2 regions of the Burkholderia sp. LMU1-1-1.1 genome follow, and region 1 is predicted to be linked to the other one. Evidence: predicted binding sites of a transcription regulator. Region 1 holds the regulator's gene; the other holds the start of a gene.
The links. Region 1 encodes FliA, which starts transcription of late flagellar genes. Its sites were predicted from a motif close to CTAAAGTTTNNNNNNNNNNNGCCGNTA; they were not measured.
Positions count from the first base shown of each region.

Region 2: a site for FliA is predicted at 5,940-5,966, ahead of MRBLMU1_RS04750 (flagellar protein FliT). Genes of this name have one in related genera too.

Region 1 covers NZ_JBEGHG010000011.1:25,956-33,410, reverse strand. Annotated here, with positions in the region: gene flhF (flagellar biosynthesis protein FlhF) at 1-470, shown strand, start outside; gene MRBLMU1_RS11240 (MinD/ParA family ATP-binding protein) at 463-1,269, shown strand; gene MRBLMU1_RS11235 (RNA polymerase sigma factor FliA) at 1,360-2,091, shown strand; gene MRBLMU1_RS11230 (flagellar motor protein) at 2,073-2,819, shown strand; gene motD (flagellar motor protein MotD) at 2,821-3,615, shown strand; gene MRBLMU1_RS11220 (flagella synthesis protein FlgN) at 3,734-4,204, opposite strand; gene flgM (flagellar biosynthesis anti-sigma factor FlgM) at 4,212-4,526, opposite strand; gene flgA (flagellar basal body P-ring formation chaperone FlgA) at 4,633-5,394, opposite strand; gene flgB (flagellar basal body rod protein FlgB) at 5,568-5,993, shown strand; gene flgC (flagellar basal body rod protein FlgC) at 5,996-6,403, shown strand; gene MRBLMU1_RS11195 (flagellar hook assembly protein FlgD) at 6,440-7,150, shown strand; gene MRBLMU1_RS11190 (flagellar hook protein FlgE) at 7,175-7,455, shown strand, end outside.
Region 2 covers NZ_JBEGHG010000003.1:252,235-259,689, reverse strand. Annotated here, with positions in the region: gene MRBLMU1_RS04770 (hypothetical protein) at 84-1,004, shown strand; gene fumC (class II fumarate hydratase) at 1,005-2,399, opposite strand; gene MRBLMU1_RS04760 (type IV pilus assembly protein FimV) at 2,564-4,228, shown strand; gene MRBLMU1_RS04755 (aminotransferase class I/II-fold pyridoxal phosphate-dependent enzyme) at 4,327-5,553, shown strand; gene MRBLMU1_RS04750 (flagellar protein FliT) at 5,609-5,887, opposite strand; gene MRBLMU1_RS04745 (HDOD domain-containing protein) at 6,059-6,886, opposite strand; gene MRBLMU1_RS04740 (class I SAM-dependent methyltransferase) at 7,016-7,455, shown strand, end outside.

The DNA of each region.
Region 1 (7,455 bases):
TCGCCCTCAAGGAACTGCGCAACAAGCACACCGTGTTGATCGACACCGTCGGCGTGAGCCAGCGCGACCAGATGGTCACCGAGCAGGTCTCGATGCTGCAGGGCGCCGGCTCCGACGTCAAGCGCCTGCTGTGCCTCAACGCCACCGCCACCCAGGAGACGCTCAACGAAGTGGTGCGCGCCTACCAGGGCAGCGGCCTGGCCGGCTGCATCATGACCAAACTCGATGAGGCGGCGGCGATCGGCAACGTGCTCGATGTCGTCATCCGCCAGAAGCTCAACCTGTTCTACGTTTCGAACGGCCAGCGCGTGCCGGAAGACCTGCACCTGGCCGATCCGGCCTACCTGATCGACCGGGCTTTCAAATTGAAACGCGACGCCGTCAACACCCAATACCTCGATGCCGAGTTGCCGATGCTGATGTCCAACGCCACCAACGACCAGTCCATGCGCGAGGTGCACCTTGGCTAATTTCGATTTCGACCAGGCGGAGGGACTGCGCCGCATGCTGGCGGGGCCCAAGCCCCGCATCGTCACCTTCCTGTCGGCCACGCCGCAGGACGACAAGGGCGCCATGCTGGTCAACCTGGGCGCCTCGCTGGCCCGCGCCGGCAACGACGTGTTGATCATGGATGCTTGCGCCAGCGCGCACGGCGTGGCCACGCGCCTCGGCGTCGATGGCGGCGCCAGCCTGCTCAATGTGGCGCGCCAGGAGTGCGCGCTCAATCAGGTGATCCACCAGGTGCCCCAGGGTTTTGCTGTGGCGTCGATGACACGCGGCGCCATGCGCAGCGGTCCGGACGAAACGCGCCGCCTGGCCAAGGCTTTCGATGTGCTGGTCAAGCAGACCGGCATCGTCATCGTCGACGGTGAATTCGACGGCGAGGCTTTCCCGGTGCCGGTCATGGCCAGTTCAGAGATCGTGGTGCAGGTGTCGAACAGCGCCACCTCGATCAAGGCCGCCTACAGCATGATCAAGCGCCTGAACCAGGAACTGGGCCGCCGCCCGTTTGGAATTCTGGTCACCGGGGCTTCCGAATCGGAAGCAAAAGTGGTATACGATAATATGGCGCAAGCGGCAAGCCGCTATCTGGCCGTGAACCTGGTCTCGATGGGATCGGTGCCGGCCGATGAATACCTGCAGCGCGCCGCGCGCCTGGGTCGCGCGGTGGTCGACGCCTTTCCGCTGGCCGGCGCGTCGGTCGCGTTCCGCCAACTGGCGGGGCGCTTCGCGCTGGCCGGTTCGCCTTCGGTCGCACGTTCATTGTGAGCGGGAAGGGGCGGAAGGAGCGGCGTGGCGAAGATCTTGGCGCATAGCTAACTATCAATGAACTATAAATAAGAATACAAACATCAGGCTATGTACACGGTCAAAGGGAAAGCGGACAAGAATTCTTTGCTGACGGAGCATATGCCGTTGGTCAAGCGCCTTGCCCATCACATGAAGGCGAAACTGCCGCCCAGCGTCGAAGTCGACGATCTGGTGCAAGCCGGGATGATCGGCCTGCTCGACGCCATCAGCCGCTATGAGGAAACCCATGGCGCCCAGTTCGAGACCTATGCCGTGCTGCGCATCCGCGGCGCCATGCTCGATGAACTGCGCAACAGCGACTGGCTGCCGCGTTCCATGCGCCAGAACATGCGCAAGATCGAGACGGCGATGAGCACCCTGCAGCAGCGCCTGGGCCATCCGCCGACCGAGTCGGAGGTGGCCAAGATGCTCAAGCTGTCGCTGGCCGACTACCAGGAGATGCTGTCCGACGGCGGCGGCCACCAGCTGGTGTACTACGAGGATTTCCACGACGACGACGGCAACGACAGCTTCCTCGACCGCTACTGCTCGGACGAGGAGAGCGACCCACTGCGCTCGCTGCTCGACGGCGACTTCCGCCAGGCCGTGATCGACGCCATCGACGCGCTGCCGCCGCGCGAGAAAATGCTGATGGGGCTTTACTATGAAGAGGAGCTCAACTTGAAAGAAATCGGCGCCGTGATGGGCGTGTCGGAATCGCGCGTATCGCAATTGCATACGCAGGCCGTCGCGCGCCTGCGCGCCTCGCTCAGGGAGAAGTCGTGGACTGGGCCAGTGTAATCGGGGTGCTGCTGGCGCTGGCCGGCATCGCCGTCGGCCAGACGATCGAGGGCGGCAAGCTCTCGTCGCTGCTGCAGCCGGCCGCCTTCGCGATCGTCGTCATCGGCACCTTCGGCGCCGTGCTGCTGCAGACCAAATTCCGCACCTTCGTGCGCGGCGTGAAGATGCTGCGGCTGGTGTTCGCGCCACCCAAGGACACGCGCGCCGCGCTGGCGCGCGACATCAACGCCTGGAACCTGGCCGCGCGCCGCGACGGCCTGCTGTCGCTGGAGCGCTACATGCTCGCCTCCAAGGACAAATTCAACACCAAGGGCCTGCGGCTGATCGTCGACGGCATCAATCCGGACAAGCTGCGCCAGCTGCTCGACACCGAGATCACCGCCTACGAGACCGAGGAGCGCCAGGCGGTGCGGATCTGGGAGTCGGCGGCCGGCTACTCGCCGACGATCGGCATCCTGGGCGCCGTCCTGGGCCTGATCCACGTGATGGAAAACCTCACCGACCCGAGCAAGCTTGGCGCGGGCATCGCCGTGGCCTTCGTCTCGACCATTTATGGGGTCGGGCTGGCCAACCTGTTCTTCTACCCGGTGGCCAACAAACTCAAGGCCATCGTCACGCAAGCCGTGCACCAGCAGGAGATCGCCGCCGCCGTGTTCTACGACATCGCCACCGGCGACCACACGCGCGTCATCGACGAGCGCATCGCCACCTTGCTGCGGGAGCACTGACATGCAATACCGGTACCGGCGCGCGCGCAGGAAGTTCGACGAGGAAGTGGAGAACCACGAGCGATGGCTGATTTCCTACTCCGACTTCATCACGCTGCTGTTTGCGTTCTTCGTCGTGATGTACGCGATCTCCTCGGTCAATATCGGCAAGTACAAGGTTTTCTCCGACGCCTTGGGCGACGCCTTCGGCGGCGCCGGCTCGGCCGAACCGATTAACACGCAGGTGCAAAACCTCCCCATCCCCAATCCGGGCCTGAAGCGCCGCACCGAAATGCTGCGCAAGGAAAAAGAGCAGATGACCAAGCTGGCGCAGGACTTGTTGTCCACCTTGGCGCCGCTGGTCAAGGAGGGCAAGGTGCGGGTGACGCAGAACAGCCGCGGCGTCAGCGTCGAGATCAACGCCAGCGTGCTGTTCGATCCGGCCGAGGCGCGCTTGACGGCCGACTCGGTCGAGGCGCTGCGCGCGGTCGCCGCGCTGCTCAAGGACGACAGCCACAACGTGCAGGTCGAGGGCCACACCGACAATCTGCCGATCAGCACTTCGCTCTATCCATCGAACTGGGAATTGTCGGCGGTGCGCGCCAGCAGCGTGGTGCGCCTGTTCATCGACTCGGGCGTGGCGCCGACGCGGCTCACGGCCGTCGGCTTCAGCTCGAATGTACCGGTGGCGCCCAACGACAATCCGATCGGCCGCGCGCGCAATCGCCGCGTGGCCGTCACCATCCTGTCGGGCATTCCCGACACGGTCACCGAACTGCCAACGACACCAGTTCCGGCTCCGGCCCCGGCGCAATAATCAAAAACACTCTAAAACACGTAGGGCGGATTAGCGAAGCGTAATCGGCCATGCCCGCGTCCACGCGGCGCAGGCGGAAAGCGCGCCGCAAGAAAACCGTACTAAAAAGGGAAGGAGGTCAGCCGGCCAAAAAGCCGCGGCTACGCGGAATCGTGCTCGACATCCCGCTGGCGCTATAGAAATTATTCGCGCCGGAAGACAGGGGCTGCAGCGCCTGAAGCGCGCCCTGGGTATGGCCCATCTGCTTGTTGATCAACATGCCGTTGATGCGGTTCAGTTCCTTGGCCTCGCGCGTGTGCTCGAGCAGCAGTTTCCACGACTGGGCGATCTGGTCGTCGGCGCTGGCGGCGATCCAGTCCTCCATGCCCGACTCCTGCGCCGGAAAACCGGCCTTGCCCAGGGCGCGGTGGCGCTGGGCCGACAACAAGGTCATCTGCGCGATGAGCGCGGTTTTTTTCGCCGTGACGGCCGGCAGGCCGTCGATCTCCGCCGTCACCAGCAATTGCTGCTCCTGTTTGAGCAGCTCCAGCAGCGTAGCCATGATCTGCGCTTCTTCGCGCAGATTGTTGAGCGGGGTGACGGTTGACATGACTATCCTATCGTTTTCTTGAGTGCAGCAGATCCTTGACTGTATCCAGCAAGCCATCCGCTACTTTTTCCGAGTTGACCTGGAACTGGCCGTCGGCGATGGCCAGCTTGATGCGCTCGACTTTTTTGGTGTCGAACACGCCGCTGCCGGCGCCGGCAGCGCTGGCCGCCATGGCCTGGCCCTGGGGCGACAGGCGCACACTTTCCGAGCTGGTCGCGGTCGGCGCCGGCGCAGCCTTGTCCGCGCCGCGCGCGGTCGGAGCTGGAGCTGCGTTCGACGCCGGCAAGCCGGTCGTGTTCTTTAATGTATCGTTGATTTTCACAGCATCATCCTTCTCTGGTTGGGGCATAAAGCCCCGGGATCTGAGTAATTAACGGCGCCGGCTGTGAAAACTTTAGCCTTGCGCGTCATCAGAACCCGGCGTTCGCTCAAAACGCCACCTCCACCAGTCCGCCTGCCTTGGCGATTCCGGTGATTTGTTGCCCACCGGAAGTTTTAACTTGTACCACCTGGCCGTCACCGGCCGTGCCCATGGCGCGCGCCTCGGCCGACACGCTGAAACCGGAGCCGCTCGACACCAGCCGCACCAGCTGTCCGGACTGCACCACCGGCTTGGTGCGCAGGGTGTCGATCCGCATCGGCGTGCCCGGCGGCAGTGAACTATTGCTGCTGCGGCCGACCACCTGGCCGATGTCTGTGGCTATACCTGCTGGCAACATTGTCAAATCGCCCTTGAGCATCACCAACTGGCCCGCCTCGATGGCCTGGCCCTGGGCCAGCGGCGCGGCGCTGGCGACGTACTCGCCGATGACGGTCACGCTGGCTTGAATATATACCGTCCAGGCCGACGGTGTCGCACAGCGCACGCCGACGGTGGTCTTGCCCCAGGCGCGCGCGCCTGGCATGAAGAAGGCTTGCGGCGCGGGGCAGGGGGCCAGGCTCATGCGCGGGTCGATGGCGCCCACGGCAACCGTCACCTGGCCCGGCAGGCCGCCGGTCTGCACCTGCAGGAACTCTTCCACGGTGCGCTTGAGGGCGGCGCGGTCGTGGTAGGCGGCCTGGCGCGGCTGGGCTTGTTGACCGGCCTGCTGAGTCTGTTGGGCCTGCGCGGACGCCGCCGTCGCCGACAGCAGGGCGATGGCGGCGAACCGGGCGGCGGATTGTATGGGTTGGATCAGGCGTGATGTCATGGCGTAGGTTTCCCCTTCAATGTTGCCATCATAGTCCGGCGGGCCCGACTTGAAAGCTTGAATAGCGCGGAAAAGCGGGTGCTTCTCTGTCGATGGTTCACTGAGGCAACTACGTATGATGAATCCTGTCATAACAAGTTCGTCCACTGTTTGGGCGGTATCCGGAGGTTGTCATGCTTGGTAAACTCGACGATTACATGCGCTTTAACGAAGCCGCGCTGAGCCTGCGCTCGCAGCGGCAGACGGTGTTGGCGTCCAACATCGCCAACGCCGATACGCCCAATTACAAGGCCCGCGACGTCGATTTCGGCAGCGCGCTCAAGGCCGCGCTGGACAAGGCCAGCCCGAGCGCGAACGCCACGCTCAAGACCACGGCCACCAAGCATTTCCCCAACCCCCAGCAAACCGGTGGAACACTGGCCGACGGCACGCCGTTGTTGTACCGCGGCGTGGTGCAGGGCGCCGTCGACGGCAACACGGTCGACATGGACGTCGAGCGCAACCAGTTCGCCGACAACGCCATCCGTTACGAGGCCGGCGTCACCATGATCAACGCCCAGATCAAAGGGATGATGGCGGCGATCCAGTCAGGGAACTAATCATGTCACTATTTAAAATCTTCGATGTCTCCGGTTCGGCCATGAGCGCGCAGGCGCAGCGCCTCAACGTGGTCGCCTCCAACCTGGCCAATGCCGACAGCGCCACCAGCGCCAGCGGCGAAGCCTACCGCGCCCGCCAGGTGGTGTTCGAGGCCACGCCGACGGCCGCCGGCGATTCGACCGGTGTGCGCGTGCGCAAGGTGGTCGAGGACCAGTCGCCGATGAAACAGATGTACGACCCCAAGCATCCGATGGCCGACGACAAGGGCTACGTCACCATGCCCAACGTCAACGTGGTCGACGAGATGGTCAACATGCTGTCGGCGTCGCGCTCGTACCAGACCAACGTCGAGACGATGAACGCGGCCAAGTCGCTGCTGGCGAAAACGCTGACCATCGGTCAGAACTAATAACAAGTAACAAGCACACGCACAGAGAGCCCAACCATGGCCACCACCAGCGGCATCATCGACACGCCCAAGGCGTCGACCTTCAACACCACCAACACCGCCAGCAGTAGCACGGCGGCGAACAACGACATCGGCGCGGACCAGGACAAGTTCATGAAGCTGCTGATCACGCAGCTCAAGAACCAGGACCCGCTCAACCCGATGGACAACGCGGCCATGACCAGCCAGCTGGCCCAGCTGTCGACGGTGACCGGCATCAACAAGGTCAACGCCACGCTGGAGTCCTTGCGCACCGACCAGGCCAGCGCGCAGTCGATGAACGCGGTCAGCCTGATCGGCAAGGGCGTGCTGGTGGCCGGCAAGGGCATCGAACTGAGCACCAGCACCGACGCGGCCGGCGTCAAGACCAGCAGCAGCGTGTTCGGCATCGACCTGGCCTCGCCGGCCGAGACCGTGGACATCAGCATCATGGACAAGACCGGCAAGGTGGTGCGCAGCATGGCGATGAAAAACGCCGACGTCGGCACCTACCCGATCACCTGGGACGGCACCATGGACGACAAGACCGCCGCGCCGGCGGGCAGCTACACCTTCAGCGTCAAGGCCGTCTCGAACGGCAAGACGCTCACCGACGCCAGCCAGTTGCAGTTGGCGGCGGTCGCCAGCGTGTCGACCGGCGCGGCCGGCGTCAAACTGAATACCTCGCTCGGCCATTTCACGATGGCTGAAATCAAGGAAGTTTTGTAAGTCTTCACACCATAGGGGAATACCATGTTCCAACAAGGACTGAGCGGCCTGAACGCCGCATCCAAATCGCTGGATGTCATCGGCAACAACATCGCCAACGCCAGCACGGTGGGCTTCAAGAGTTCGCAAGCCCAGTTTGCGGACCTGTACGCCAACTCGCTCAACGGCGTCTCCGGCAACAACGCCGGTATCGGTGTGACGACTTCCAAGATCGCCCAGCAATTCACCCAGGGGAACATCGAGAGCAGCAACAACCCGCTGGACGTGTCGATCAATGGCGGCGGCTTCTTCCGCCTGGTGGTCAA
Region 2 (7,455 bases), on a different contig from region 1:
GGAAAAAAAATTGCTATCCTGAAGTCACTGCCAAATATTTAAGCAGTGCAGGGTGTGTTACCGAGGTCTTACCGAGCAGCATCATGAATAAGCTTTCCCTGACCATGCTGGTAATCGTTTCTCCGCTCTCCGCAGCGGCTGGCGCGGCCACATCCGATCCTTTGTTCCCCCAGCAAACCACGCCGGTGTACGAAAAGCGCGCCAACTCCGCATTATTGTTCGACGCCGCCGACCGGCAGTCGGCGCTGGTCGACCAGTTGCAGACCGATGGCGCGCGCCGTTATGCCGCCTTCGCCGGCGCTCCGCGTCTGCACTTCGGTGCGTTGCCGGAAAATCTTTCGTTGCTCGATCCGCTCGGACCCCTGTTGAACGAACGCAGCCGGCGTTATCTGAGCAGCGCGGAGTTCGAAAAGAAGACCGGGCGCGCGGTCGGCATTCTGACGATCGGCCTGTTGCGCGAGACCGGCTCCACCCTGGGCGGCGGCCAGCCCGGCACGTCATGGGGTATGAACAGCCGTCCCACCACCAAATTCACGTCGTTGTCGCTGGGGTATGCGCTGACGCCGCGCAGCTCGATCATGGCGATGGCGTCGTATGGCAAGACCGAGGGTTTTGGCGCGCCGGACAGTCTGATGGCGCAGGTGTCGTCGGTACGGACGATGGCATACAGCGTGGGCGTGTCCACGCGCCAGATCTTCTCGACCCAGGACCGGTTGGCGGTGACTTTGTCGGTGCCGGCCAAGGTGCGCACGGGGGCGCTGCAAAACGCCGACTCGGATGCGCGGGTCAGCTATGCCAATACCCAGGAGTTCGGCGCGCCGACTTTGAATCTGCGGCCCACCGCCACCGAGCGGGATCTGGAACTCGGCTACACCACCATGGTTGGCAAAGCCGGCAAGATGGGCAAGCTGACCGGCGCGGTGATGTTGCGCGTTAATCCAGGTCACGATGCGAACGCCCGGCCGGATGTGCTGACCGGGGTGCGCTACTCTTACGGTTTTTGATCAGGCCGCGTTCGGACGCGTCATGTCCAGCGGCACGATCCACTCGTCGAATTGCTCGGCCGTCACGTAACCCAGCGCCAGCGACGCCTCCTTCAATGTCGTACCCTCATGCTGCGCCTTCTTGGCGATCGACGCCGCCTTGTCGTAGCCGATGTGCGGCGCCAGCGCCGTCACCAGCATCAGCGAGCGTTCCATCAGTTCCGCGATGCGGCCGCGATTCGGTTCTATCCCGTGTACGCAATGTTCCTCGAAGCTGCGCATGCCGTCGGCCAGCAGGCGCGCGCTTTGCAGGAAGTTGTGCGCGATCAGCGGCTTGTAGACGTTCAACTCGAAATTGCCCGAGGCGCCACCCATCGTGATGGCGACGTCGTTGCCGAACACCTGGCAGCACAGCATGGTGACCGCTTCGCACTGGGTCGGGTTGACCTTGCCCGGCATGATCGAGCTGCCCGGCTCGTTCTCGGGGATGGTGATCTCGCCCAAGCCCGAGCGCGGGCCCGACGCCATCCAGCGCACGTCGTTGGCGATCTTCATCAGCGCGGCGGCCAGGGTTTTCAGCGCGCCGTGCGCCGACAGCAGCGCGTCATGGCCGGCCAGCGCGGCGAACTTGTTGTCGGCGGTGCGGAACGGCAGCGACAAGGTATGTTCGAGCTCGGCGGCGATGCGCACCGCGTATTCCGGATGCGCGTTGAGGCCGGTGCCGACGGCGGTGCCGCCTGCGGCCAGCTGCAGCACGCCGGGCAGGGCGGCGTTGATCGCGTGCTCGGCGAAGTCCAGATGGGCGACATAGCCGGAGAATTCCTGGCCCAGGGTCAGCGGCGTGGCGTCCTGCAGGTGGGTGCGGCCGATCTTGACGATGTCGGCGAAGGCCTCGGCCTTGGCGTGCAGGCTGGCGCGCAGCTGGCGCAGCGACGGCAACACCGTGTTGGCCAGCGCCTGCGCGGCGGCCACGTGGATCGCGGTGGGGAAGATGTCGTTCGACGATTGGCCTTTGTTTACGTCGTCATTGGGGTGCAGCTTGCGGCTCTCGCCGCGCACGCCGCCCATCAGCTCGGAGCCGCGATTGGCCAGCACTTCGTTCATGTTCATGTTGGACTGGGTGCCGGAGCCGGTCTGCCACACCGCCAGCGGGAACTCACCGGTGTGCTTGTCGGCCAGCACTTCGTCGGCGGCCTGGGTGATGGCGATCGCTTTCGCGCCGTCCAGCAGGCCCAGGTCCAGGTTGACGCGGGCGGCGGCGCGCTTGACGCTGGCCAGCGCGTGGATCAACTCCGGCGGCATGCGCTCGGTGGAGATGTGGAAATGTTCCAGTGAGCGCTGGGTCTGCGCGCCCCACAGCTTGTCGTCGGGGACATCGATCGGGCCAAAACTGTCACGTTCGCTTCTGTTGCTCATAATTCATCCTTGTGCGGAAGTCATCATATGTGGGCTTTTCAGTGTAGCGCAGTTTGGAAAAATTATCCTGGGGCTACAAAATTGGGAAAATCAGCCGTTATAGCCATATACCTTAAGACTACGCGTCACTACCGACTTCTATGCAGCGTTCCACACTTACACATTTGCTCCGCTCCCTTGCCTGCGCCGTATTGCTGGCGCCGGCGGGCATCGTGGCCAACGCGGCCGAGCTGGGCGACGTTTCCGCGCGCTCGTTCATCGGCCAGCCGCTGTCGGCGGACATCGAACTGGTGGCGCTGGCGCCGGACGAAGTGAACGCTTTGCAGGTGAGGCTGGCGCGGCCGGACGTGTTTCGCGGCGCGAACATCACCATGAACCCGGCGCTGTCGTCGGTGCGCATGTCGGTGGTCAAGCGCGACCAGAAGCAGTTTTTGCATGTGACGACCACGCGCGCGATCGACGCCGAATACGTCCATATGTATGTGGAATTGAGCGCGGCGGGGCGGCAAGATGTGCGTTTAGCAACGGTCTGGTTGCAGGCGGACCCCAATCCGCCACCGCCGCCGGCACCGGTGGCGTCGTCCGTGCCGGCGCCCAGCGTGATGACGTCGGCCGACGCGGAGCGGATCGCGGCGCAGGCGAGGGCGGAGCGGGCCGCCGCCGCGCCTGCCGCGCCGGCGGTGCGGGACCGGACGCGTCCGGCGCCGTTGCCGTCGTTGCATGAATCCGAGACAGGCGTGCCGGGGGCGCTCAAGGCCGCCGCGGCCGCCGCGACGCCGGTTCGGCAGACGCCGACGGTGGCGGTGCGGGATTTGCCATCGCGCATAGCCGAAGCGATGGGGACGCCGCGTAGTGCGCCCGCAGCCGCCCCCGCGCCGGCGCCCACGTCCCCGCCCGCGCCCGCGCCTGTTCCGGCCAAGCCGGCGGCAAAGCGCGACGCGGCCGCCGCCGACAACGCGGTACCGTTGCCGGTGGCGCAAGCCTTGCTGCCGCTGGGGCCGTTGCCGCTGCCCGCCGGCGTCAAACGCCCGGCCGCGCCCGCCGCATGCGCGCCGTCCGGCATCAGCGCCAAGGAATGCAAGGCGCTCGACACGCATAGCCTGGCCTTGTCCAGCAAGCTGGTGGAGCTGGAGGGGAAGATGAAGGCGCTGCAGGGCGCGATCAAAAATTCGGCGGCGACGCCGGCGGCCGCTCCTGCCGCCGCGCCCAAGGTCGGGCAGGCGGGCACGGCCGTGTTGGCGGCGGCTGGCAGTAGCGTGGCCGCCGCTGTGGCGGCACCGGCGGTGGACAAGACCGCGCCGAAAGCCGCGTCGGTGGCCTCGGCGGCGCCGGGAGCGGGGGCGGGCCCAGAAGCGGCATCGACCAAGGCGGCTGAGGACAAACCAGGCAAATCGAGCAAACCGGGCAAAGCCGGCGAAGCGCAGGCGGCAACGATGGATGGCGCCTCGGCGTCGGCCTCGGCGGCGGCCGGCTCGGCTTCCGCTTCGGCCTCCGCCGATGGGCATGGCGCCAACGCGTCGGCCTCGGCGGCGGGCGCCTCCGCCTCGGCGTCCGCGCCGGTTCCGCTCAAACGCGTGCTGCCCAAGCTGAAATACAAGAAGGAAAAGCCGGTCGAACGACCGACCAACTATGTCGCCTGGGGCGCCGGCGCGGTCGGCGCGCTGCTGCTGGCTGGCGCTGGCCTGATCTACTGGCGGCGCAAGAAGTCCGGCGCGGCGCCGCTGAAAATCTGGCAAGGCTTCCGCAAGAAAAAGCCGGCCGAGGCATCGGGCAAGCCTCAGGAGGCGCAGCCGCTGCACGAAGTCACACCCGAATCAATAATGCAATAGTAATAAGCTTATAACCTCAGCTTTGCCTGCGGTGCCTCGATCTGGGTTATAGTATTCGACGCTTTTTTGCACGCCATACCCCATTTTGAAAGAGCCATATGACCGCAGCAGATCTCCCGTCGCAATATCAGGAGCAGTACCAAGCCTTCAAACAACTCGGCCTTAAACTGGATATGTCGCGTGGCAAACCAGCGCCCGAGCAACTCGACTTGTCCAACGCGCTGACCGAATCGCTGGGCGGCTTCAAAGCCGCCGACGGCACCGACGGCCGCAACTACGGCGGCACCATCGGCCTGCCTGAAGCGCGCGAACTGTTCGGCAAGCTGCTGGACGTGCCGGCGGCGCAAGTCGTCGTCGACAGCAGCGCCAGCCTGTCGTTGATGCACGACGTCATCATCTACAGCCTGCTCAACGGCACGCCGGGCAACGCCCCGTGGGTGCGCGAGCCGGTGACCTTCCTGTGCCCGGTGCCGGGCTACGACCGCCACTTCGCCATCTGCGAAGCACGCGGCATCAAGATGATCAACATTCCGATGACCGAAGCCGGTCCGGACATGGACCTGGTCGAAAAGCTGGTGGCCGAGGATGCCAGCATCAAGGGCATGTGGTGCGTGCCGAAGTACAGCAACCCGGGTGGCGTGGTCTACTCGGACGAGGTGGTCGGCCGCCTGGCCGCGATGAAAACGGCCGCGCCGGACTTCCGCCTGATGTGGGACGACGCCTATCGCTTCCACCACCTGAGTGAAAAGAAACTGGAAGTGGCCAACATCCTCGACGCCTGCGCCAAGGCCGGCAATCCGGACCGCGCGATCGTGTTCGCCTCGTCGTCGAAGGTGACGTGGGCCGGGTCGGGCATCGCCGCGCTGGCCGCATCGCCGGCCAACATCGCCTGGTGGACCAAGCACGCCGGCATCCGCAGCATCGGCCCGGACAAGATCAACCAGCTGCGCCACGTGCGCCTGCTGAAGGATGTGGCCACCGTCGAAGCGCTGATGGAACAGCACCGCGCGCTGCTGCAGCCGAAATTCGAAGCCGTGCTGGCGCAGTTCGAAGCCTACCTGGGCGACGTGCCTGGCGTGTCGTGGACGCGTCCGCTGGGTGGTTACTTCATCGACCTAGTGACGCCGGAAGGTTCGGCCAAGCGTACCGTGGCGTTGGCGAAGGACGCCGGCATCACGTTGACGCCGGCCGGCGCCGCCTTCCCGTATGGGAACGACCCGAAGGACAGCCACATCCGCATCGCCCCGAGCTTCCCGTCGCTGGACGAGATCACCAAGGCCGCGCAGGGGATCGCGCTATCGTTGCGTGTAGCGTTGGCGGGTTAAACCTGAATAAAAAAAGCGCCTCGATGAGGCGCTTTTTTTGTTGGGCGGGCCGTTTTTATTGACGCGCCATGCCTGGTACCTGGTTCATCCAGGGATCGGTGACGTCGCGGATTTCGCGGTCGTTGGCCAGGATCTGCTTGAGCAGGTCGATCTTGCGCAGGCGCGGGGCGCCGCTCAGGGCGGGGACGCCGGTGGCGACGGCACGGGCTTCGGTGGCGCACTGGGTTTCCAGTTTGCTCAGACGATCCCAGTCGCCCATGCGTGCGGCGGCGGCCATCTGGTTGCTCAAACCGGCAATGTTTTCGTACATCGAGAGGACTTCGGTAGCAATCATATACCCACCCAGGCTAGTTATCTTCGGTAAACGGATTACCGCATGTCCTGATTAACGTCGCCTTAAACGGGAACTTTAGGGTATTTTGAAAAAATATTTGAAAAAGTCGAAAAAAAGCCGCCGTGCTCAAAAGCAGGCGGCTTTCGTTGCCGTTAAGGCAAGCTTGGCAGCTTACTTCACCAACTCCTCCAGACCAGCGCTGAGCTCGTCCGGTGATGGCATATCGTCAATCAATGCGTTGTCGTCCAGACCCAGTTCCTCGGCCAGTTCGGTCGGGTAGCAGGCGGCGATTTCCTCGTCGTTCAGTTCGGCCTGCTCGACGCGGGCGCGCCAGGCGGCCAGCGAGATGACGGCGGCCAGGCGATTGAGCTCGCCGTTGTGATGCGGCTCCGGGAAGGCCTCGATGGTCTCCGAGAAGGTTTGCGGGAACTTCCAGCGCTTGGCCAGCTCTGCGCCGACATCGGCGAAGGTGTAGCCGAACGAGCCCATCTCGGCGTCCAGGCGGCGCGCGTCCATCGGACCGGCGACCTTGTCGAGCGCGATGGCTTTTTCGGACATGGCCGAATGCATCACCAACTGGCCGATCGCGTGCATCATGCCGATGGTGAAGGCGAGGTCGGTGTTTTCCTTGGTCTTCTTGGCGATCCACTTGGCCGACACGGCGGTGTGCAGGCTGTAGCGCCAGAACTGCTTGAGGTCGAGGCCGGGAACGGTCTTGAAACCGCTGACCAGGCCCGAACTGATGACCAGGGTGCGCACGGTGACGAAGCCGAGCATCAGCACCGCGTCCTCGACCGTGCCGATGCTGCGCGAGACGTGATAGTAGGCCGAGTTGGCCAGGCGCAGCAGCTTGGCGCTCAGCACCGGATCGGTCGCCAGTTTTTTCGCGATCTCTTCGGTCGAGACGCTGGCCTTGTCGAAACTGCTGATCAATTCCTCGACGACCTTGGGCGCGGTGGGCAGCGCGGTCGGATTCTGGAACAAGGCGTCAAGTTTCATTTTTATCTCCTCGGTACTCATAATAGGGGCGTTGCTGTAGGCTAACTATATAGCGATTCCCTGAATGAAAGAAGTGATTTGATACCTGAGCGTATCTTTTCCGCCTTGTCGATACGTTACACTGGCGTCATGGAATCCGATCACATTGAAGAAATCACGCAGAAGACGCTGCAACACTACGAGCTGACGGCGCAGCAATTTTTCGCCGGCACCATCGATCACGATGTCAGCCAAAACATCGCCGCGCTGCTCGACGCGATCGAGGCGCCGGCGCCGTACCGCCTGCTCGACCTCGGGTGCGGTCCGGGCCGCGATTTGAAGACCTTCCGCGAGATGGGGCACGAGGCGATCGGCGTCGACGGCTCGGCCCGCTTCGTGGACATGGCGCGCGCCTACAGCGGCTGCGAGGCCTGGCAACAGGACTTCGTCCAGCTCGATTTGCCGGCCGAATATTTCGACGGCGTGTACGCCAACGCCTCGCTGTTCCACGTGCCAAGCGCGGCGCTGCCGGACGTATTGCGGCGCCTGCATGCCACGCTGAAACCGCGCGGTGTCTTGTTCAGCTCGAA